4 regions of the Streptomyces sp. NBC_01750 genome follow, and region 1 is predicted to be linked to each of the others. Evidence: riboswitches for the same ligand, from Rfam matches in the RefSeq annotation. Region 1 holds a riboswitch; each other region holds the start of a gene.
The links. A riboswitch is a leader RNA that binds a small molecule or an ion and turns the genes downstream of it on or off. The one in region 1 is predicted to bind cyclic di-AMP.

Region 1 (5,522 bases):
GGTTTGCCCAGTGCTCCGTACGCGTACGCAACGGCTTGCGCGGCACGGGGATTGGGGGCCCGGAGCGAGCCGCGGGGGCCGGCGGAGCGGTCGGCGCGGGTATCCGTCGCACCATCCACGCCGCCGTAGGAGGAGTCGTACGCCGTGCGCTGCTCGGCTGTCATCCGGTTCAGCAGACGCTCCGCGGCGGCCAGCTTCTCCTGGACGGTCGCCTTGTGCTCCGCCAACTCGGTCTGCCGGGCCCTGAGGGCACTCATCCGCTCGCCCGCCCGTGCCTTCAACTGTGCGATCTCCACCAGCTGTCGGTGTACGCCGGAGATCGCGTCCGCATGCCGCTCGCCGACCCGCTCGGCGAGGGCGGCGCGCTCCAGATACTGGTCGGGGTCGGAAGTGAGCGCGAGCTGCAGACCGGGGTCGATACCGCCGGCGCGGTACTGGGCGGTGGCGATCGAACCGAGTGCATTCCGCGAGGTGTTGAGCCGCTCGGTCCTGCGCACTGCCTCGTCGCGCAGCGCGTCGAGTGACCCGCGCGCCTCGGCAGCACGCTCCTTGGCCCCGTTGTACTTCTCGGTGGCTGCCTCCGCCTCCTGGTACAGCCTGTCGACCTTGGCCTTGACCTGTGCGGGGCTCAACTGGGGCTCGGCCTGCCCGGTGCCTTCCAGTGCGGTGGCGGTCGCTGCGCCGGCGAGCGCGAGGGTGGCGGCGGTACGGGCGGCGGGCCCGGTGAGGGGATGCTGCCTGGGTTTCCGGTGCGCTGCCACGACGGCGTCCACGTCCTTCCGTTCCCTGCCGGTCCGAGTCGGAGTCCGACGGCGGACCGCACAGGGGGAGCGGCCCGCCGCCGGATCCCTCGGCGGTGGTGACCGGCGGCCGCCCGGGAGCTCGGCAGCGGTGGAAAGTCGGTCACCTGAGGGAGGACGCTAAACGTGGCGGTCACGGCGAAGAGGCGTAAGGACCGATATTGGCCAAAGGTGGACACGAGCGTGCGCCTTGTGAGAGCCCTGCTCATGGTGCCGGACCGCATTCCCCTACCGGTGTGACCGATGAGGCGAACGAGGCCTACCTGCCCGGCGGGTGGTGGTATGGGGACGGTTAGGCTCCGCCTCATGGACGTACTCATCAATGTCTTTGTCGCCCTTCACATCATCGGCATCGCGTCGCTGCTCGGCGGCTTCCTCACTCAGATGAAGGCGATGGGCGCGGGAGAGGCGCGCTTCATCCCGGCGATGCTGCACGGCGCGCTGACGATGCTGGTCACGGGCGTGGTGCTGGTGGGCCTGAACCAGGCCGACGACCAGCCGGTGAACAACCTCAAGATCGGCATCAAGATGGCGGTGCTGATCGTGATCCTGGGCCTGGTGTATGTGAAGCGGGACGAGGAGAGGGTGGACAAGGCGATGTTCGGGGCGGTGGGCGGACTGACGGTCGTGAACATCTTCATCGCCACGCTCTGGACGTGAGAGCGCCGCTTCTGATGTGAGAGCATCGCTCCCGATGTGAGAGCGGCGCTTTCCGTACGTGACAACGCCCGGGCGCGGTCGGGCCCGGGCGTTCCACTTGGTCCGCTATGCCGGACGCACGCTGCCGTAGATCGGCATGTAGTAGATCGACTCCTCGCGGACGTTCGCGCCGGGCTTGGGCGCGTGGATCATCTTGCCGTCGCCGATGTAGATGCCGACGTGGCTGATGTCGTCGTAGAAGAAGACCAGGTCACCCGGGAGCAGATCCTTCGTCGCGACCCGCGTGCCGACCTTCACCTGGTCCCAGGTGGTGCGCGGCAGATCCACGCCGGCCGCCTTCCAGGCGGCCTGGGTCAGTCCCGAGCAGTCGTACGAGCTCGGGCCCGTCGCGCCCCAGACATACGGCTTGCCCAGCTGCGAACGGGCGAACGACAGGACCTTGTCGGCCTTGGCCGCGTACCTGCTGTCGGCGGTGCCGGATCCCGTGCCCGCGCTTGCGCCCGTACCCGTGCCCGGCTGCTGCTCCTGCTCCTGGCGCTTTCGTTCCGCCTCCGCGTCGGCGCGGGCCTGCGCCTCCTCCTTGGCCTTGGCCTCGGCCTTGCGGCGGGCCGCTTCCTCCTTCTCGCGCTCGATCGCCGCGAGCCGCGCCTTCTCCTCGGCGGTGAGCTTCGACAGCAGCGAACGCGCCTCGCTCAGCTTCGCCTGGACTTCCCGCTTGCTGGTGCGCAGCGCCTGCTGGGAGTCCGTGAGCGACTCGAGGCTCTTCGTCGCCTCCGCCCGCTGCTTGGCCGCCGCGGCCCGCTGGGTCTCGTAGTCGTCGATGACGGTGCGCTGACGGTCGGTCATCCGGTCCATCAGCTGGGTCTGGTCGAAGTACGCCTGGGGGCTGTCCGCGAGCAGCAGCGCCGCGGTCGGGGTGACCGCGCCCGTCCGGTACTGCGCGGCCGCGTAGTTGCCCAGGGTGCGCCGGGACTCGTTCAGCTTGTCGGTGCGCTTCGCGGCGTCGTCGAGCAGCTGGTCGACCTCGCGCCGCTTCTCGTCGGTGGATTCCTTGGCCTTGTTGTACTTCTCGGTCGCGCTTCCGGCCTGCCGGTACAGGTCGTCGACCTTCTTCTGCACCTCTTCGACGGAGGGCTTCGGCTCGGCGGGCGCGGCGTTGGCGCTCTGCGTCGACAACAGGGTGACGGAGGCGAGGGCAGCCGTCGTGAACCCGACGGCGGGGGAGTTGGCGCGTAGACCTGCCATTCCGGCAATTCCGGTACGGGCACGCGGTTTGCGATGCGACGCCAAGGCCGGCATCTCCTTCTTCCGTGGACCGCCTACCGGGTTAGCTGTCGGGTTCGGGCGGAACGGAAGATCGCCCTACGGACCGAGAAAGACAGGTCCGATTCACCCCGGTTGTGCATGGTGGGTCCCCGGTTCCGAACTCCCGTGAAGGAAGTCCGAATTCGGCGCAGGCCGCCCGATTCGGCGTGAGTCGCCAGGGGGGTACGGGCCGCCTGATCGAGCACGGTAGCCAACTCGTGTGGCTGCTGTGAAGGTTGATGTTCGATATGTCCGATACATTTTCGTGACCTTGGCGACTGAGTGGGGAGTCGCCCAGGGGCCGGCGCCGTGCGACATCGCAGCGGAGTGGCCCGGTCGCGCTGTGTCGCCGGTGTTGCCGCGAAGTCGCTGCCCAGATCGCCGCCGGAGTCGTATCCCGATGCGGCCGCGGGCTGTCACTGCGGCGGCCTAGACTCGTAGAGCGATGAGCAGCCTCTTTGACGACAGCTTCCTGGCGGACCTCCAGCCCAGCGCGGAGCAGCACCCGCCACCGCCCGAGGACTCGGCCCCGGAGGAGATCCCGGACGATCTCTTCCAGGGTGCGTTCGACGTGCCTCCGGCCCGGGACCCGTACTACCGCGACGGCGCCCCGCGCACCGTCGTGGATCCTGCCGCCCTGCTCGAGGGGCTGAACGAGCAGCAGCGTGCCGCCGTCGTGCACACCGGGTCGCCGCTGCTCATCGTGGCAGGGGCGGGGTCCGGCAAGACCCGGGTGCTGACCCACCGGATCGCACATCTGCTGGGGACCCGCAGTGTGCACCCCGGCCAGATACTGGCGATCACCTTCACCAACAAGGCCGCCGGCGAGATGAAGGAACGCGTCGAGCAGCTCGTCGGCCCGCGCGCCAACGCCATGTGGGTCATGACCTTCCACAGCGCGTGCGTCCGCATCCTGCGCCGGGAGTCCAAGAGGCTCGGCTTCACCTCGTCGTTCTCGATCTACGACGCCGCCGACTCCAAGCGCCTGATGGCACTGGTCTGCCGCGATCTGGACCTCGACCCGAAGAAGTTCCCGCCGAAGTCCTTCAGCGCGAAGATCTCGAACCTGAAGAACGAGCTGATCGACGAGGAGACCTTCGCCGACCAGGCTGCTGGGGGTACCTCCCAGGACGGAGGCGCTGGGGGAGGTTTTGAGAAGACGCTCGCCGAGGCCTACCGCATGTACCAGGCAAGGCTGCGCGAGGCCAATGCCCTGGACTTCGACGACATCATCATGACCACCGTCCACCTCCTCCAGGCCTTCCCTGATGTCGCCGAGCACTACCAGCGGCGCTTCCGGCACGTGATGGTGGACGAGTACCAGGACACCAATCACGCTCAGTACACGCTCGTACGCGAGCTGGTGGGGACGGGTCACGAGGACCTGCCGCCGGCCGAGCTCTGCGTCGTCGGCGACGCCGACCAGTCGATCTACGCCTTCCGCGGCGCGACCATCCGTAACATCCTCCAGTTCGAGGAGGACTACCCCGACGCGACGACGATCCTGCTCGAACAGAACTACCGCTCGACGCAGACGATCCTCTCCGCCGCCAACGCCGTCATCGAGCGGAACGAAAGCCGCCGGCCCAAGAACCTGTGGACGAACGCCGGCGCCGGCGCGCAGATCACCGGCTATGTCGCGGACACCGAGCACGACGAGGCGCAGTTCGTTGCCGACGAGATCGACAGGCTGACGGACGCGGGCGACGCGAAGGCCGGCGACGTCGCCGTCTTCTACCGTACGAACGCCCAGTCCCGTGTCTTCGAGGAGATCTTCATCCGGGTCGGGCTGCCGTACAAGGTCGTCGGCGGAGTGCGCTTCTACGAGCGCAAGGAGGTCCGGGACGTCCTCGCGTATCTGCGGGTCCTCGCCAACCCCGAGGACAATGTTCCGCTGCGCCGGATCATCAATGTCCCCAAGCGGGGTATCGGCGACCGCGCGGAGGCGATGATCGACGCGCTCGCGCTGCGCGAGAAGATCACTTTCCCGCAGGCGCTGCGCCGCGTGGACGAGGCGTACGGCATGGCGGCCCGCTCCGCCAACGCCGTCAAGCGCTTCAACGTGCTCATGGAGGAGCTGCGTACGGTTGTCGACTCGGGCGCGGGTCCGGCGGTGGTGCTGGAGGCGGTCCTCGAGCGGACCGGATATCTCGCCGAACTGCAGGCGTCCACCGACCCGCAGGACGAGACCCGTATCGAGAACCTTCAGGAACTGGCCGCCGTGGCGCTCGAGTTCGAGCAGGAGCGCGGCGAGGAGGACGGCGCGGGCACACTCGCCGAGTTCTTGGAGAAGGTGGCTCTCGTCGCCGACTCCGACCAGATCCCGGACGAGGACGAGGAGGGGGCCGGTGTCATCACGCTGATGACGCTGCACACTGCCAAGGGCCTCGAATTCCCGGTGGTGTTCCTGACCGGCATGGAGGACGGCGTCTTCCCGCACATGCGCGCCCTCGGCCAGGCGAAGGAGCTGGAGGAGGAGCGGCGGCTGGCGTACGTCGGAATTACGCGCGCCCGCGAGCGTCTCTATCTGACACGGTCGTCGATGCGCAGTGCGTGGGGTCAGCCCTCGTACAACCCGCCGTCGCGGTTCCTGGAGGAGATCCCGGGCCGCCACCTGGAGTGGAAGCGGACGGGCCCGATGGCCGCGGCCGCCGGTCCGACGTCCGGCATCGCCTCGTCGCTGTCGTCGTCGCGCTCGCGGTCGGGCGGCGGTGCTTCGGGATTCGCCACGCGGCGTACGAGCGACAAGCCGGTGAT
Region 2 (5,522 bases), 2.8 Mb from region 1:
CCGAGAGCAGCTCGGCGGTCGCCGCTCCGCACACAGGACAGCACAGCTGCGGCGGCATACCGACCGCCCATTCGTCCGCGCACGGCCCGCAGCGGGCACGGCCGGGCACGGACTCCGCGATCAGCTCGGCACCTTCCAGAACGGTCCCGGCACAGGCCAGTTCGAAGCAGAAGGAGAGGGCGTCGGGGACCACTCCGGCCAGCTCGCCGACCTGGAGCCGTACGGACGTCACCGCGGTGACGCCGCCTGCCTCGGCCGCCGCCTGCTCCACCTGGCCGACGACAGCCAACGCGATGGACATCTCGTGCATCGCTCTCCGTCCTGGCACAGACCGACCGCCGTCGAACGCTCTGCGGCCCGTTCGGCTCCATTAGAGGCCGGGGCCCTGCGGCCGGGGGCCCGGCACGCCGACGCCACCCAGCCGCATACACCGTTCGGGGCAGTGGCGGACGTGGTCGCTCCCGCTCGTGCGGACCATCCCCTGGCGAGCGGGGATGGGTCCGGGAGGCGACTCGACCCACCTCCATGGCCTGGGCATGGTGTTCTTGGGTGGCGCGCCGCGCTTGACACCGGCGCGGCGGCGCGACGAGGCGCAGCTGATACGGCCGGGCGGCTGACTTGGCAGGGGCCGGACCGGATTCTCCGTACCGATCGGGGCAGGTTCCGTTTGTGGTCATTCCTGTTCATGACTCGAATCCGGTCCGGCGCACGCCCTGGGTCACCTACGCGCTGATCGTGGCCAACGTGGTGGTGTTCCTGCGCACGCCAGTGGCCGTGTCCTCGATCGCGGGCGACAGCGGCCTCGCGCAGCTGTGCCATCTGCAGGCTTTCCTCGAACAGTGGGGCGCTGTCCCTCGGGAGCTGATCCACAACCAGGTGCCGAACCTGGTCCCGACCGGCACCCCAGCGGTGGGCCCCCAGGGGCCGGGTTGCCTGCTCGGACCGCCCCATTACGACAAGGCGCCTGCGCTGTCCGTGCTGACCTCGATGTTCCTGCACGGCAGCTGGCTGCACCTGCTGGGCAACATGCTCTTCTTGTGGATCTTCGGCGACAACATCGAGGACCGGTTGGGCCGGGTGCGGTACCTGCTGTTCTACCTGCTCTGCGGGTACCTGGCCGGGTACGGCTTCGCGCTGGCCAACCCCGATTCCACCGAACCGCTGATCGGGGCGTCCGGGGCAATCGCCGGTGTGCTGGGCGCCTACCTGGTGCTGTACCCGCGGGCTCGGGTGTGGGGCCTGGTGCCCTTTCTTTTCTTCTTCCCTCTGCGACTCCCGGCCTGGGCTGTGCTTGGACTGTGGTTCGTCCTGCAGGCGTTCTACTCGGCCGACTACGGCGTCGCGGAGGCCGGCACCGTTGCCTACCTCGCCCATGTGTTCGGATTCGTGGCCGGGGCGTTGCTGGCGCTTCCGCTACGGGCCAATACCCCGCCCCCTCCCGAACCGCAGCGGCTGCACAACAGGCCGCAGGTACCGCCGCGTTGGTGAGCTCATTGCTGGTCCCGGCGTCGGGGGCGCCACGGGGCGTCGACCACCCGGAGTGCCGAGGTCGGCCCTGTCATCCACTTCCACGTCCACCTCTCACCTGCCGCACCGCGCCCAAGAGGACGTTCAGTCCCAGGAAGTGAATGCAGTTGACTCGGAGTCAGCCGTGGCTGTCGGCTCGGACGCCGAAGCGTGGCGCCCGCGCGACCAGCTACAACCTCCAACGGAGTTGCGTGCGCCACGTTTCAACCGCCGTTTGAACACTGATTCGCTCAAGCCCGTTGACCTCGGTAACCGGTGAAACACCTGCAGACCGGTGAGTGAGTGAGGTTCGCACATGCCAAGGATGCTCCGGAAAGTCACCGAGCGCCGCCTTCCGGCGGCCGGCTGCTGCCCAGCCTGGTCGGCCGGCCACGGCTCCTTCCAGCGACTCACGCACTGAGGGACGAGATCATGGACTACTGCCTCCCCTGCCGCCGCGTCCTCAACGGCGCCGTGACGTGCCCGGAATGCGGCGCATACGACTCCGCCACAGCACCGCCGATCGATCGGAGCGGCGGTGGTGCTCCGACAGTCGACACGGTGTTGCCGGAGATCCTGTTCAGCGAGGGACCGAGCTCCTTCGAGTCCCCCGAGCCTCTCCGGTCCCCCGCTCCCGCAGCCGATGCGCCCGCAGCCCGGCGCCGCCATCCGCAGCGATTGAAGAAGTACGGCGGCCGGACTCTTGCCGCGGCAGCCCTCACCATGCTCGGCGGCCTGGCCGCCGTATCGCTGCTGCCCGAGCACTCCGCCGGTGCCCCAGGAGCAGCGGCGAGCCCGGAACGGGTATCCCCCGACGAACCCGAGGCCCACGTCACCAAGTCACCGAAAGCCACGCCGGAACGGCGGGCCACGCACCCGGCCCGAGGGAGCGTCCGGGACCGGAGCAGTGGTACGACTCGGCGCCCCAGCCCGACGGCCACTCACCGGGAATCAGCTGCTTCCCCAGCTCCCACAGCCACCACCAGTCCGCCCGTGAGGGCCAGGCCGACCCCCCGCCCCTCCCATGGCCGCCCCAGCCACTCGGCGTCGCCGACGCCGACGACGCCGACTCCTTCCGCAAGTCCTACCGGCAGTGTGAGCACCTCACCCACGGGTAGTCCTGCGCCGAGCACCACTGGTGGCCCAGTGACCGATACCCAGAGGGAACTGACGGAGCTGTTGCTGCCGGAGCGACACCGAAGCGGCACGATCACCGGCAGGTGACCGAAGGTTCGGGTTCGCCATGCCGATGGTGGTCGTCGGCAACCTGGGTGCCGCTCGCCACGGCGGAGTAGCCGTCCAGCGCGTCCGTTTCGACGGCTGCCCGATGGCGCGCGCGAATCGCGCCGGCCGAGAGGCTGATGTCCAGGACAGGGCGTCGTTCGACAGGTCACCGGTCTCCGCCCCGGCGCAGACCGACGGCCGTCGAAGCCTCTGGGCGCGCTGAGTGGCGCCCGCCCGTGCCCGCCGAGCGCTGGAACCGTTCGACACCCCTACCGGCGGCCGGGACCCGGCGGCAGGGACCCAGCACGCCACCGCCACCCGGACGCGTACGCCGCGCGGGCAGCGGTGGATGCCTGCCGGTCTCGGGGTGCATGTCGCCACAGGACAGCCAGGCGCGGAGAGGCGACCCCGATTACTACCTAAACGGACAGAATCCACCCATAGAGGGCGCTAATGCATTTATAGCGCGAATGTGGAGACTAAATGCGCATCTTCGAGGACAACTCCGCCCACGCATGTCCGGAATGAGCATTTACTCGGTATTGCTCTCGACGTCCATATTGCAGGAAAACATGCGACTTGTCGTGCATTTTCGCGGCGGTGCAGGGCCGACCATCCCCCATCGAATCCCGTGATATGGGTCACGTCCTCGACAGTGCGCGAAGGGCGCCGATCCGGCCCAGTCCCTTTCCGTAGAAGAGAGTTGAGTTTCCCGTCCTCGGTGGATCGCGTGATTTTCCGCGGCTGATTCCGCCGCGCGGATTGCAGTGGTGAATTCAGGGCTTGTTCCATCCGGCGCTTTTCGCTTACGGTCACCGCAATCCGGACGGAACGCCGAATCCTGCCGCCGTCCGGCAAACCACCCACTCACTTACGGCAGGAGCGGGGGACCCAGGTAAGCCGCCGATCCGGAATCCGGAACGGCTCGGGGTCAAGTCGCATTCCTACCGCGGCCGGGCATCTCCAGCCCGAACCCGACAGCTCACCTCGCAGGCGACGGAGAGGAACTCATCATGCCCGCAAAGGGTAAGCACCGTCGTCCCAAGTCCAGCCCGATCACCCGGGGTTTCGTCGCCGCGGGTGCGGGCGGTGCCGCACTCGTCCTGCCGGTGATCGGCGCGACCACTGCCGGCGCGGCCCAGCCGACGGCACATCCCGTCACAGCCGCAAAGGCTGTGGCGCCGGCTGCCGCGGGCACCACGCACATCGCCGCGAAGAAGGCCCTGCCCACCACCTATTCCGTCGTCAAGGGTGACTCCCTTGCCAAGATCGCACGGGCGCACTCCCTGAGCGGCGGCTGGATGCAGCTGTACAAGGACAACCGGAGGGCAATCGGCAGCAACCCTTCGCTGATTCACTCGGGTCTCCAGCTGTCGGTCGGCAAGAAGGCCAAAGTGACCCCCAACACGTCTTCCCCTGAGGATCGGGCCAGCCGCTCCGCGCAGAGGAGCACGCTGGCCACCAAGGGCGCCACCACCGCCGCAAAGCCCGCGACCTATTCGAATAACCTCGACGGCTGGATCCGGGAGTCACTCGCCGTCATGGCCAAGCACGGCATCCCCGGCTCGTACGACGGCATCCACCGGAACATCATGCGCGAGTCCTCGGGCAACCCGCGGGCCATCAACAACTGGGACTCCAACGCCGTGGCGGGAACGCCGTCCAAGGGGCTCCTGCAGGTCATCGCGCCGACGTTCCTCGCGTACCACGTGCCCGGCACGTCGATGGACAGCTACGACCCGGTCGCCAACATCACCGCCGCGTGCAACTACGCCGCCGACAAGTACGGCTCCATCGACAATGTGAACGGCGCCTACTGAGGCCTGTCACCACCGTCGCGTCACATCTTGCGGATGCGCAGATAGCGCATGAGGTCGGGCAGGAGCTGCTTGACGACGGCAGCCACAGCCGTCGCGGCAGTCGCGGCGGCCACGCTGCCAATGATCGTCTTCTTCATGTTCTTCTCCTCACTTCGCAACCTCGCCGACCGCAGCCGGTGGCGCGGACGATTCGTGCCTGCCGTCCCGTACCAGGCCCATGATCAGCCGTACGGCCTCCGGCACGGCGGCGGCAACGGGCGGACTGAGACCGATGCCTTCCTCCACACCGGCGGGTTCACATCCCACTACCAGGGTGCGCCGCGGTGGCCGAGTGCCGGTGCCGGCGCAGAGGGTCCCCAGGAGCGCCAGGACCGCGTCGGGGGACATCCGGTGGCCGTCCAGCAGGGCGGTCTCGGGCTCGATGTCGCCCGCGCTGTCGGCTTCGATCAGATACACCGTGCCGGGCTCGCCGCCGCGCGCCGTGGCATCGACCAGGACGAGGGTGTCGTAGCCCTCGAGGAGCTCGTACGCCAGGTGTACGCCCCGTACGCCGAAGTCCACGACCTCGGCGTACTCGGGCAGCTGTTCCGCGGCCAGCCTGCGCACGGTCTCGATGCCGAAGCCGTCGTCGCCGAGGAAGATGTTTCCGACCCCGGCGACCAGAATCCGGTCGCTGGTCCGGTCGGGGCGGCTCATGCGTCCTCCAGGGGGGCGACCTCGTCGGGCTGGAAGTACAGGAAGCGGCCCTGCTCGCGGCGGATGTCGGCTCCTGGATCACCCTCGACGGTCACTGCCAGGTGCACTGCCCCGTCCACGTCGTGCAGCACCGCCTCGACTCTGGCGCTGCGGCCGTGCAGGAACAGGTCCTGTGCGTCACTGCGCCGCAGGCCCGGGCGCAGCAGCACGCGGCTGCCCGCGCCCAGCGACCGGCCGTCGACCAGGATCCGGTCGCGTGCCGGGTCGAAGCCGGAG
Region 3 (5,522 bases), 4.1 Mb from region 1:
TGGTCTGGGTGAGATATCAGCCCGCTCGCTGATAGCGAAACCGTCTCTGACCTGTTGCTTCTCCTCGATCACTAGGCCATGCTCCCCATCATCACCTTCTGTACGTCCTGTACATTTTTTACAGAGGTCGCATCCGAGGAGAGGTACGCCATGAGCCGCCCTGCCGCCCGCTACGTCCTGCCCCAGTTCACCGAGCGCACCAGCGCGGGAGCCCGCACCCTCGACCCGTACTCGAAGCTGCTCGAGGAGCGGATCATCTTCCTCGGGACCGCCGTCGACGACACCTCCGCCAACGATGTGATCGCGCAGTTCCTGCATCTCGAGTACGCCGCCCCGGACCGGGACATCTGCCTGTACATCAACTCCCCCGGCGGCTCGCTCGGCGCCATGTCCGCGATCTACGACACGATGCAGATCGTCACCTGCGACGTGGAGACGACCTGCCTGGGCCAGGCCGCATCGACCGCCGCGCTGCTGCTCGCCGCCGGCGCCCCGGGCAAGCGGATGGCGCTGCCGGGCGCCCGGATCGTCGTCCAGCAGCCCGCCACCGAGGAGGGGTTGCAGGGCCAGCTGTCCGATCTGGATATCCAGGCACAGGAGTTGCTGCGGCTGCGCGCCCAACTCGCCGAGATGCTTGTACGCCACACCGGCCAGACCCCGGAGCGGATCGCCGCGGATCTGGAGCGCGACAAGATCTTCGATGCCGAGGGCGCCAAGACATACGGCTTGGTGGACCACGTGATCAGGAACCGCAAGGCGTCGCTCGCCGACACCAGTGCCCCGTGAGCGCCCGATGCTGCCACCCGAACTGCCGCCGCTGCCCGCGCTGACCCGCGCCGAGGCCGAATTCATCGACAGCTATCTCGAAGTCGTCGATCTGCTGGGGCGGATCAACCCGGCCCGCGCCACGCACACCTACGGCGCACTGCGCGCGGCGCAGGCCCTGCTCGGCAAGGCGGCCGCACTCAAGGACGCCCTGACGCTGATGCATGTGCGCGGCGAGAGCGAAGTACACGCGGCGACCCTCGCCGAAGCCCTCAGGGTGCTCGACGGCGAACGCAGGGCGGGCCGGGTGACGATGCCGCCCGCTTCCCCGAGTTGACGAATCCGCCACATTCGTCTACGCCAACGGGGTATCGGGCAGCCTCCCCCATTCGGTGTAGTCACGATCCCGACCGCGGTACCGCACAACTTGCACAACCCGACTACCGATCTGGCGGAATGAGGCGTTCCGCTGCTGGTGCGGCGTTCCTCAGGGGTCGCGGGCCGGTCACTAAAACGGCCCTGTCCACCCGAACAGGTCAGGGGTGACGAGCCTCACAAACCGTCGTTTCGACTCGGAAATCCGGCACGGCATGAGTCAAGATCCCTGGGACGACAAGCCCCCGCCACCTCGGCGGGGCGGTCCGGGCGGACGCTGAGTCCTGCCGCCGCTCCGGATGTCTGGTCGACAGGAGTGCATCGGCAGGAGTGGAGGACCCAATCGTGACGGGGTGACCGGGCAGTCCGGTCGTCCCTAGGGGTGAAGCCGCATCAGCGGCCGGGCATCTTCGTCCGTCCGAACCCGACAGGTCATCCTTCACAGGCGGTTGACGAAGGGTTGCGCATGACTGCGCAGATTCATGTCCCGTCTCTGACTCTGATGTCCCGGGCGAGTGCCGTATCGGCCCTGACACTTGCCGCCGTCGGCGGCACCCTGCTGGCGCCGGGCACCACTTCCGAGGCTCACGCGGCTACGGCCTACGCGAGCAAGGCGCTCAAGGTGGCCGCATCGAAGAAAGGATCGCCGTACCGGTACGGCGCCACGGGCCCGCACCGCTTCGACTGCTCGGGCCTGACGCTCTACTCGTACAAGAACGCGGGCAAGAAGCTGCCACGCACCGCCCAGCAGCAGTACAACAGGACCAAGCATGTCTCGGCCGCCTCCCGGCAGCGCGGGGACCTGGTCTTCTTCCACTCCGGAAGCTACGTCTACCACGTGGGGATCTATGCCGGCGGCGGCAAGATCTGGCATTCGCCCAAGAGCGGCACCGTGGTGCGGCTGGAGAAGATCTGGACGAAGAGCGTCTGGTACGGCCGGGTGCGCTGACGGCCCGCGGCTCACCGCCCGCGTCTCGACGCTCTCGGCCAGTCGCTCACGGTCCGCCGGTCGCCGACGGTTGTCGGTGACCGGCGGACCGGGCGGCCCGGAGGCTCAGCGCGCCAGCGGCTCGGCCAGCAGCGTCACACCCAGCGCGGTCAGCGCCCCACCGGTGACGCCTTCCACGGCCCGGGTCGTGCCCGGGCGGCGCAGCCACTGCCCGAGCCGGTCCACCAGCAGCGCCACCAGCGGGAACCAGAGCAGAGCCAGTGCGACGACGACGGCGGCGAGCAGCAGAGTGCGCGGCAGCACCGGAGCACCGTCCGGCACGAACTGCGGTAGCAGGCTGAGGAAGAGCACCGGCGCCTTCGGATTGAGGACGTTGGTGAGGAAGCCCTGCCGCAGACTGCGCCCCGTGCCGCCGGCCGGCTGCCCCTCCGGATCCCGCGCGGCGAGCGGCGGACGCAGCGCGCCGCGCACCGCCCGTACACCCAGATGGAGCACATAGACCCCGCCCGCGATCTGCAGCGTCCGGTACAGCACCGGCACGGCGACCAACACAGCCGCGAGCCCGGCGACCGCCAGCGCGGTGTGCACCAGCAGTCCCCCGGCGACCCCGACGGCGCAGGCCACCCCCGCACGCCGGGAGGCGAGGGCGTTGCGTACGACGACGGTGAAATCCGCGCCCGGCATCGCGACCATGCCGGCTGCGACCCCCGTGAAGGCGACCAGTTGTGCGTCCATACCCGCCATCCTGGACCCGCACCGGCCTTAGCTTGTACTTGCAATCTTCAGGGTCCGCCTAAAGCAATGCTTAAGGTGATGCCATGTACGACCCGACACGGCTGGCGGCGCTGGTGGCGGTCGCGGAGGCCGGTTCGATCACCCGCGCCGCCGCCCGACTGGGCTACACCGCACCCGCGCTCTCCCAGCAGATGGCCAAGCTCGAGCGGGAGGCGGGGGCGCCCCTGCTGGTGCGGCACCACCGCGGGGCCCGGCTGACGGCCGCGGGCGAGCTGCTGGCGGCACGGGCCCGCCGAGTGCTGGACGAGATGGACCAGGCACGGCACGAACTGGCCCGGCTGGCCGGTCTTTCCGGCGGGCGGCTGCGCGTCGGCACCTTCACCACGGCCGGTATCCATCTGCTGCCGCCGGTTCTGAGCGCCTTCCGCCGGGCGCACCCGGACGTGGAACTGACCGTCGCGGAGTACGAGCCGCCGGGCGGGGTCCTGGCGGTGGCGGCCGGCGAGGTGGATCTGGCGCTGACCCATACGTACGAACCGGCCGAGCCGGCTCCACCTCCGGCGGGAGTGGCTCTGGAACCGCTGCTCGTGGAGGAGTTGGTGCTGGTGACGGCACCCGGTCACGCGCTGGCGGGCGGCTCGGGCAGGCTGCCGGTGGCCGATCTCGCCGGGCAGCCGCTGGTCAGCAGCGCAGCCTCGCATCCGCCGCGCAAGGGCGTGGAAGGAGCCTTGGCGCGGGCCGGCGCTACTCCTGCCGTGGCGGTCGAGTCGCCGGGCTATGCGCTGGTGTGCGCACTGGTCAGTGCGGGGCTCGGCGTGGCGGTGGTGCCGGAGATGGTCGCCGCGATGGCCGCGACGCCGCTCGGTGTACGGCAGTTGGAACCGGCGGACTTCCGGCGGACGATTTCGGTCGCACACCGGGGCGAGGAATCCTCGCCAGCGGCCGAGTCTCTGCGGGCTCTGCTGCGCGGCGCGTTCGGCCGCGCAGGGAACTGACGGCAGAGACAGTGGTTATCAGCTCTGGACCGGAACGATCCAGGGCAGGGCGATCCAGACGGTCTTGCCGCCCTCGGGGGTCGGTGCGACGGAGAGTTGTCCACCGCACTCGGCGGTCAGGCTGCGGATGATGACCATGCCGCGGCCGTTGTCCTGGCGTACGGCCGCGGGCAGCCGCTGCGGCCAGCGCGGGTGACTGTCGGTGACGCCGATGCGAAGCTGCTCGTCACGGTCGAGACGAAGGTCGACGGTGAAGGTCGGCGACTGGCCGAAGGTGTGCTGGATGGCGTTGGTGGCGAGTTCGGAAACGATCAGCCGCACTGTGTCGACGGCCTCGGTCTCGATGGGCAGACCCCATTCGGCGATGACGTCTGTGGCGTATCTCCGGGCGGCGGAGACCGAGGCGGGATCGCTCGGCAAGGTGACGGAGGCTTCCTGATGGTCGGCCATGGCGACGCTGTCCCTTTCCCACCGGGCCGGCTCCGACTCGTAGCGGATGAAATGCGAGGACGGCCACGGATTGCGCTTCGCGCCAGAGTGCCACCGATCGTGCCGTCAGGGACGGCGATCCACCAAGATATGCATATATCTGTCGCTCAAAGCAGTGAACTCTGCTACGCGAGACCGTATTTGGGCACAGACTCACACCTTGGTCACGACCGGAAGATCAATGCGACGGAAGCACAGCCGGAGAGACGGCCGGAAGGACGGGAAGGGAGAGCGGGCGATGCAGCAGGGTCCCGCGGTACGCCGCCGCAAGCTCGGCGAGGAGTTGCGGAGGCTGCGGCTGGCCGCGGGCCTCACCAGCAGGGACGCCGCACGGCTCGCCGGGTGGCACCAGTCGAAGGTGAGCCGCATCGAGACCGGAATCAGCGGGGTCAGGACGTCGGACGTCACTCTGCTGCTGGATGTGTACACGGTAGCCGATCCTCAACTGCGCGCGCTGCTCGAGACCTTGGCCGGTGCGGCCGACGGTATGGGCAGCCGGTGGTGGCATGCGTACCGCGGACTGATCCCTCCCGAGTACCGGGACTTCATCAGTCTGGAGGACCAGGCATGCGCCGCGCGGACGCTGGAGACTTCGGTGGTGCCGGGACTGCTGCAGACGCCGGACTATGCCCGCGCGGTGACCCGGGCGGCGCTGGTGGATCTGCCCGCCGCCACGGTGAACTCGCTGGTGGAGGTGAGGCTGACCCGCCAGTCGGTGCTCCGGGCGGAGAAGCCGTTGGAGCTGTGCGCGGTGCTCGACGAGGCGGTGCTACGGCGCGAGGTGGGCGGCCGGCGGGTGATGCGGGACCAGTTGCGGGGGCTGGCGGAGACGGCTCAACTGCCCCATGTGCGGCTCCAGGTACTGCCGTTCTCGGTCGGCGGCTATGTCGGCCTCACGGGACCTTTCGTTATTTTCTCTTTTCCGAACACTTCTGATCTGGACGTGGTTGTTCTCGACCACTTGACGAGTAGCCTCTACCTCGAGCGGAAAGAAGACCTTGAGGTGTACTGCGCCGCCTTCCACGCGATGCAGGCGCGGGCCCTTGCACCCGAGGACTCATTGGATCTCATCGCACGGATCAGTGATGGCTCGTAGGAGGCACCCCCATGTCCGACTGCCTCGCACAGGACGGCTTGACGTGGCGGCGCAGCAGCCGCAGCACGGGAATGAACAACTGCGTCGAGGCGGCCCGGCTGCCCGACGACACACTCGC
Region 4 (5,522 bases), 1.2 Mb from region 1:
GGGTCGCCAACGGTGACGCGATCATCCTGCTCCGGGAGATGCTCGCGCCCCGCTCGCTCGACGGGCTGCGCGTCTACTTCCCCGACCCCTGGCCCAAGAAGCGCCACCACAAGCGGCGGCTGATCCAGCCCGAATTCCTCACCCTCGCCGCGCGGTGCCTGAAGCCCGGCGCGGTTCTCCACTGCGCGACCGACTGGGAGCCGTACGCCGAGCAGATGCTCGAGGTGCTCTCCGCCCACCCGGACTTCGAGAACACCCAGAAGGACGGCGGCTACGCCCCCCGCCCCTCGTTCCGCCCGCTGACCCGCTTCGAGGGACAGGGCCTGGACAAGGGGCACATGGTGCACGACCTGCTGTTCCGCCGCGTGGGCAGCGCATTGCGGGACGCGTAACCCTCAGTAGTACCCCGGGCACCATCGCGAGTGTCAGTCTCTCTCGTTAGGGTCGATGGGTGTCCGAGTCGTCGCCGCAGCACTTCCCACCGCATCCGGCGGTCCCGGCGTTCGATCAGCAGCCGCTGTTCGACGCCGTGCCGGAGCGTTCCCGGTGGCGCTACAAGCCGCGCCGCGTCTCCCGGCTCTGGCACAGCAAGGCGGTCAGGGCCGGAGTGCTGATCACGCTCCTCGCCCTCTCCGGCCTGGTGATCCTCGCGCTCGTACGCGAACAGACCGGAACCGAGGGCTTCCTCGTCGGCCTGGGCCTCGCCACCCTGCCCGTCCCGCTCCTGATGGCGGCCTTCCGCTGGCTGGACCGCGTCGAACCGGGCCCCTGGAAGAATCTGCTCTTCGCCTTCGCCTGGGGCGCCTTCGCGGCCGCCCTCGTCGCGATCATCGCGAACTCCTTCGCGACCCGCTGGATAGCCACCGCCACCGCGGATCCGGCGAGCGCCGACACCCTCGGCGCGACGGTGATAGCCCCGATCGTCGAGGAGAGCGCGAAAGCCGCCGCCGTCCTGCTCATCTTCATCTTCCGCAGACGGGACTTCACCGGAATAGTCGACGGCGTCGTCGTGGCCGGCTTCACCGCGACCGGCTTCGCCTTCACCGAGAACATCCTCTATCTGGGCAGCGCCTTCGGCGAGGACCAGGAGATAGGCACCTCGGGCCTCTCCTCGATGACCGCGGCGACCTTCTTCGTACGCGTCGTGATGTCGCCGTTCGCGCATCCGCTCTTCACCGTGCTGACCGGCATCGGCTTCGGGATCGCCGCGCTCGCGGCGCAGCGCCAGAGGATCCGCCGCGTCGCGCTGCCGCTGCTCGGTCTCGTCCTCGCCATGGCCATGCACGCCCTGTGGAACGGCTCGTCGTCACTGTTCGGCCCGCTGGGCTTCTACGGCGTGTACGGGGCCTTCATGGTGCCCGCCTTCGGCCTGCTGACCTGGCTGACGATCTGGACGCGGCAGCGTGAGCTGCGCACGATATCCGCCGAGCTGCCCGCGTACGCCGCGGCCGGCTGGCTGGCGGCGGACGAACCGCACGCACTCTCCTCGATGCGGGCACGCACGATGGCGCGCGACGTCGCGCGGCGGATGCACGGACCGGCCGCGGCGCACGCCGTATCCGAGTACGAGACGTTCGCGACGTCCCTGGCCTTTCTGCGCCACCGGGCCCACCGCGGCGCGGTGGGCCCGGACTTCGTGGCGCGCGAGCAGGAGCTGCTGCACCACCTGTGGCAGCGCAAGGATCTGGCCGCGCCCGCGCTGACGTACGCGGCACGGGCGACGGGCCGGGCGTGGGTGCCGCCGCCGTACCGCGACTACGGCGGCTACAACCCGTACCGCTCCTAGGGCAGCCCTAGGCGGACGCCGCCGTCAGCTCGGCCAGCTCCTCGGCCGTCAGCTCCAGGTCGGCGACCGCCAGCAGGGCGGGCAGCTGCTCGACCGTTCGGGCCGACGCGATCGGCGCGGCGACGGTCGGCTGCGCGGCCAGCCAGGCGAGCGCGACGGTCGCGATCTCGGCGCCGCGCGCCTCGGCGACCTTGTCCAGCGCGGCGAGCACGGCCACACCCCGGTCGGTCTTCAGATGCTTGGCCGCTCCCTCGGCCCTGGGGCTGAGCACCGTCGCATCCGGCCGGTACTTGCCGGTGAGGAAGCCGGACGCGAGCGCGTAGTACGGGACGGCGGCGAGACCGGCGCGGGCGGCCGTCTCCTGGCGCTCGCCCTCGTACGTTTCACGCGAGACGAGGTTGTAGTGCGGCTGCAGCACGGAATAGCGGGACAGGCCCTCGCGCTCCGAGAAGTCCAGGGACGCCTGGAGCCGTTCGACGCTGAGGTTGGAGGTGCCGATGGCGCGGACCTTGCCCTCCTTCACCAGCTCGTCGAGGGCGGTGATGATCTCCTCGACGGGGACGGCCGGGTCGTCGAAGTGCGTGTAGTACAGGTCGATGTAGTCGGTGCGCAGCCGACGCAGCGACTCCTCGGCCGCGGCCTTGATCGTGGTGCCGGAGAGGCCCCTGTACCGGGGGTGCGCGCCGACCTTGGTGGCGACGACGATCTCGGAGCGGTTGCCGCGCGCGGCGAGCCAGTTGCCGATGACGGTCTCGGACTCGCCGCCCTCGTTGCCCGGCACCCATGCGGAGTAGGAGTCGGCGGTGTCGATGAAGTTGCCGCCCGCGGCGGCGTACGCGTCGAGCACGGCGAAGGACTGCGTCTCGTCGGCGGTCCAGCCGAAGACATTGCCGCCGAGGGAGAGCGGAAAGACAGCCAGGCCCGAGGAGCCGAGGGTACGGAGAGAAGTCATACGTTGATCAACAGCCGGACCGCGCCGCGCTATTCCGGGGTACCGAAACCCGGAACCCGGAACACCGGACCCCGGAACCCCGCTACGTGGAAACGCGGCCGCACGGACCGGCAGCCCTGGCGCCGGGGGGTGGGTGCCAGGGCTGCCGGGAACCGCGGCGCGGGATCAGACGGTGAGGCCCTTGCCCTGGAGCCAGGCCATCGGGTCGATGCCCGAGCCGCCCGGGGTGTGGACCTCGAGGTGCAGATGCGGGCCCGTGACATTGCCGGTCGCGCCCACGCGGCCGATCGTCTCGCCCGTCGTCACCTTCTGGCCCGCGCTGACGGACATCGACGACTGGTGGCAGTACCAGACCTCCGTACCGTCGTCGAGCTCCAGGACCGTGCGGTAGCCGTACGAGCCGGACCAGCCCGCAGACTTGACGGTGCCGCCGTGCACCGCCTTGACCGGCGTGCCCGTAGGGGCGGCGAAGTCCAGGCCGGTGTGGTAGCCCGAGGACCACATGGAGCCGGCCTCGCCGAAGGTGGAGGTGATCGTGTACGCGGAGGTGGGCAGCGCGAAGCTCTTGGCCAGGTTGGCGAGCCGCTCCTCCTCCGCCTTGGCCTTGGCGGCCTCCTCGGCCTTCCGCTTGGCGGCCTCGGCCTTCGCCTCCGCCGCCGTCTGCTGCTGCGTCGCCTCCGTCGCGGCCTTCTCGGCGGCGAGCTTCTCCGCGGCCGACTTCGCCTCGGCGTCCGCGTCGGCCTGCTGCTGCTCGGCCTGCTGGAGGATGCGGGCGCGCAGGGCCTCACCCGCGCCCCCCACGCCCGTTTCCGCGTCGGCGCCGTCGTCCGCGGCGAGGGTCATCGTCGTGAGCGGCGAGGCGTTCACGTTCCCCGACTGCGCGTCGGAGTCGTCGGACATGAAGGAGCCCACGCCCGGCAGTGACTTGGCGTCGGGCAGTTTGTCCGCGATCGAGTCGGGAAGGTCCGGCAGCGATATGGAGACCGGAGGCTTGTCCTGCGCACTGGCCATGCCGCCCGCGCCGACCGCCGCGATCACACCGACGCCGAGCACCGTGGAGCTGCGGGCGAGTCCGCCGCGCTGCTTCATGACACGGTGCCGGCCGCGCACCGGACGGACGGAGTCCTCGGTGGGGTTCCATTCCTCCCATGCCCGCTCCGCTACCTCTTCGCCGAAGAAGTCGGATTGAAAGGGGGTTTCGGGGGCAGGGGCAGGTTTGTTGGACGCCACGGAGGCGTGCTCCTTTCCTTCCTTCTCGCCTACCGGGTTAGCTGACGGGTTCGGAGCAGGAAGGTCTCCTACGAGCGCTTCGACCGCGAACAGAGCGGCAAAATGTGCCCGATTCACCCCAATTGGTGGTTCCCCGGTTCCCTTGCGGGATTCGGCGCGTGCGCACGGTGCCGTCTCTTGCGACGACTGGGACAACCGCGCTGCGTTATCGAACGTTAATAGACACCAGGGCCCGATTCCAAGCTGTTCCGACTGATCATTAACTTCATCGGCCAGGACTTACCTGGACACAAGCGGCCGGAATCGGGCGACTTGGCCGATGAGCGGACCACACCGCACTTCTGACGGTGCTTCAAATGTTATGCGGAGGGGTGTCCTTCGACTACACACGGTCGCGGCCCGACTCCTCCCGCTCCTCCTTGACCACAGGTACGGTCCCTCCACGCTCCGGCCGCCCGTTGGCCGGACGGCCGACCGCCAGCAGCGCCATGTCGTCGTTGGTGCCGCCGCCCGTGTACCGGCGTACATCGTCGAGGAGCGCGTCCAGCAGCTCCTCGGGCCCGGGAAAATGCCGACCGCCGAGCCGCTCGCCGGGGTCGTAGAAGACATCGTCCGCGTTACGCGCCTCGGACAGCCCGTCGGTGTAGAGGAGCAGCGTGGCACCGGCCGGGAACGGATACTCATCCGCCAGATCCGGCAAGCTCCCCAGATCGCCCATCCCCAGCGGCAGGGCGTGCTCGGTCGGGCGCAGCCTGTCCACATCGCCGTCGGGGTACAGCACCAGCGGCTCCGGATGGCCACGGTTGACCACCCGCACCCCGGCCGCGCCGCGCGGAACCTCGGCGAGTACGGCGGTGGTGAATCCCTCGAACACGTCCAGACTGTCCCGCCGCGTGCCCTCGCGAGTGAGCGCCCGCTCCAGGCGTGCGGCGACACCCTCGAGTGATCTCTCCTGCTCGGCCGCCTCCCGGAACGCCCCGATGACCACGGCCACGGCCTCGACCGCCTCCATCCCCTTGCCCCGGACGTCGCCCACGACCAGCCGTACACCGTGCGGAGTGTCCTGTACGGCGAAGAGGTCGCCGCCGACGAGCGCGTCCTTCTGCGCCGCCTCGTACCGGGCGGCGATCCGCAGCCCGCCGATCCGGTCGAGTGGGGTGGGCAGCACGGCGCGCTGCGCGTTTTCCGCGATGACGCGGGCGGAGGCGAGTCGCTGCCCGCTGAGCCGTACGACCCGGTTGATGAAGAGCGCCAGGCCGGCGACGGTGATCACGGTGAACAGCTCGGTGTTCGCCGAGGTCTGGCTCAGAGTCCCGTTGTAGATGTGCAGACCCACCACACCGGCGACGGCGGCCATGCCGGTCAGCAGAGTGGCGAGCCAGGAGAAGAACGGTGCGGCGATCAGCGGAGCGGCGGCGAAGAGCGGGGATGCGGTGAACTCGGACGGGGTGAGGAGATCGAAGACCAGACCGCCGATGATCATCAGCGAGGGCAGTGCGAGGACAAGGCGATGAGCGCTGGTGCCGCCGTCCTGCTCTCGCTGCCCCACCAGTG

Region 2: it holds a riboswitch for cyclic di-AMP, as region 1 does, so the genes downstream of both, OG966_RS37550 (transglycosylase SLT domain-containing protein) here and OG966_RS24850 (C40 family peptidase) in region 1, are expected to answer to the same signal.
Region 3: it holds a riboswitch for cyclic di-AMP, as region 1 does, so the genes downstream of both, OG966_RS06035 (C40 family peptidase) here and OG966_RS24850 (C40 family peptidase) in region 1, are expected to answer to the same signal.
Region 4: it holds a riboswitch for cyclic di-AMP, as region 1 does, so the genes downstream of both, OG966_RS19095 (M23 family metallopeptidase) here and OG966_RS24850 (C40 family peptidase) in region 1, are expected to answer to the same signal.

What each region holds. Positions count from the first base shown of each region.
Region 1 is NZ_CP109137.1:5,451,158-5,456,679, forward strand. It holds gene OG966_RS24840 (C40 family peptidase) at 1-761, opposite strand, end outside; gene OG966_RS24845 (hypothetical protein) at 1,107-1,460, shown strand; gene OG966_RS24850 (C40 family peptidase) at 1,566-2,759, opposite strand; cyclic di-AMP (ydaO/yuaA leader) riboswitch at 2,762-2,924, opposite strand; gene pcrA (DNA helicase PcrA) at 3,211-5,522, shown strand, end outside.
Region 2 is NZ_CP109137.1:8,275,430-8,280,951, reverse strand. It holds gene OG966_RS37565 (hydrogenase maturation nickel metallochaperone HypA/HybF) at 1-310, opposite strand, end outside; gene OG966_RS37560 (rhomboid family intramembrane serine protease) at 670-1,488, shown strand; gene OG966_RS41040 (SCO2400 family protein) at 1,939-2,730, shown strand; gene OG966_RS37555 (hypothetical protein) at 2,750-2,953, shown strand; cyclic di-AMP (ydaO/yuaA leader) riboswitch at 3,581-3,741, shown strand; gene OG966_RS37550 (transglycosylase SLT domain-containing protein) at 3,744-4,550, shown strand; gene OG966_RS41035 (DUF6893 family small protein) at 4,571-4,687, opposite strand; gene OG966_RS37545 (hydrogenase maturation protease) at 4,698-5,246, opposite strand; gene OG966_RS37540 (hypothetical protein) at 5,243-5,522, opposite strand, start outside.
Region 3 is NZ_CP109137.1:1,372,698-1,378,219, forward strand. It holds gene OG966_RS06025 (ATP-dependent Clp protease proteolytic subunit) at 151-786, shown strand; gene OG966_RS06030 (hypothetical protein) at 794-1,102, shown strand; cyclic di-AMP (ydaO/yuaA leader) riboswitch at 1,448-1,603, shown strand; gene OG966_RS06035 (C40 family peptidase) at 1,607-2,089, shown strand; gene OG966_RS06040 (LysE family translocator) at 2,195-2,824, opposite strand; gene OG966_RS06045 (LysR family transcriptional regulator) at 2,908-3,819, shown strand; gene OG966_RS06050 (ATP-binding protein) at 3,838-4,269, opposite strand; gene OG966_RS06055 (helix-turn-helix domain-containing protein) at 4,547-5,404, shown strand; gene OG966_RS06060 (DUF397 domain-containing protein) at 5,416-5,522, shown strand, end outside.
Region 4 is NZ_CP109137.1:4,278,020-4,283,541, forward strand. It holds gene trmB (tRNA (guanosine(46)-N7)-methyltransferase TrmB) at 1-392, shown strand, start outside; gene OG966_RS19085 (PrsW family intramembrane metalloprotease) at 452-1,786, shown strand; gene OG966_RS19090 (aldo/keto reductase) at 1,794-2,738, opposite strand; gene OG966_RS19095 (M23 family metallopeptidase) at 2,904-3,968, opposite strand; cyclic di-AMP (ydaO/yuaA leader) riboswitch at 3,980-4,135, opposite strand; gene OG966_RS19100 (PP2C family protein-serine/threonine phosphatase) at 4,351-5,517, opposite strand.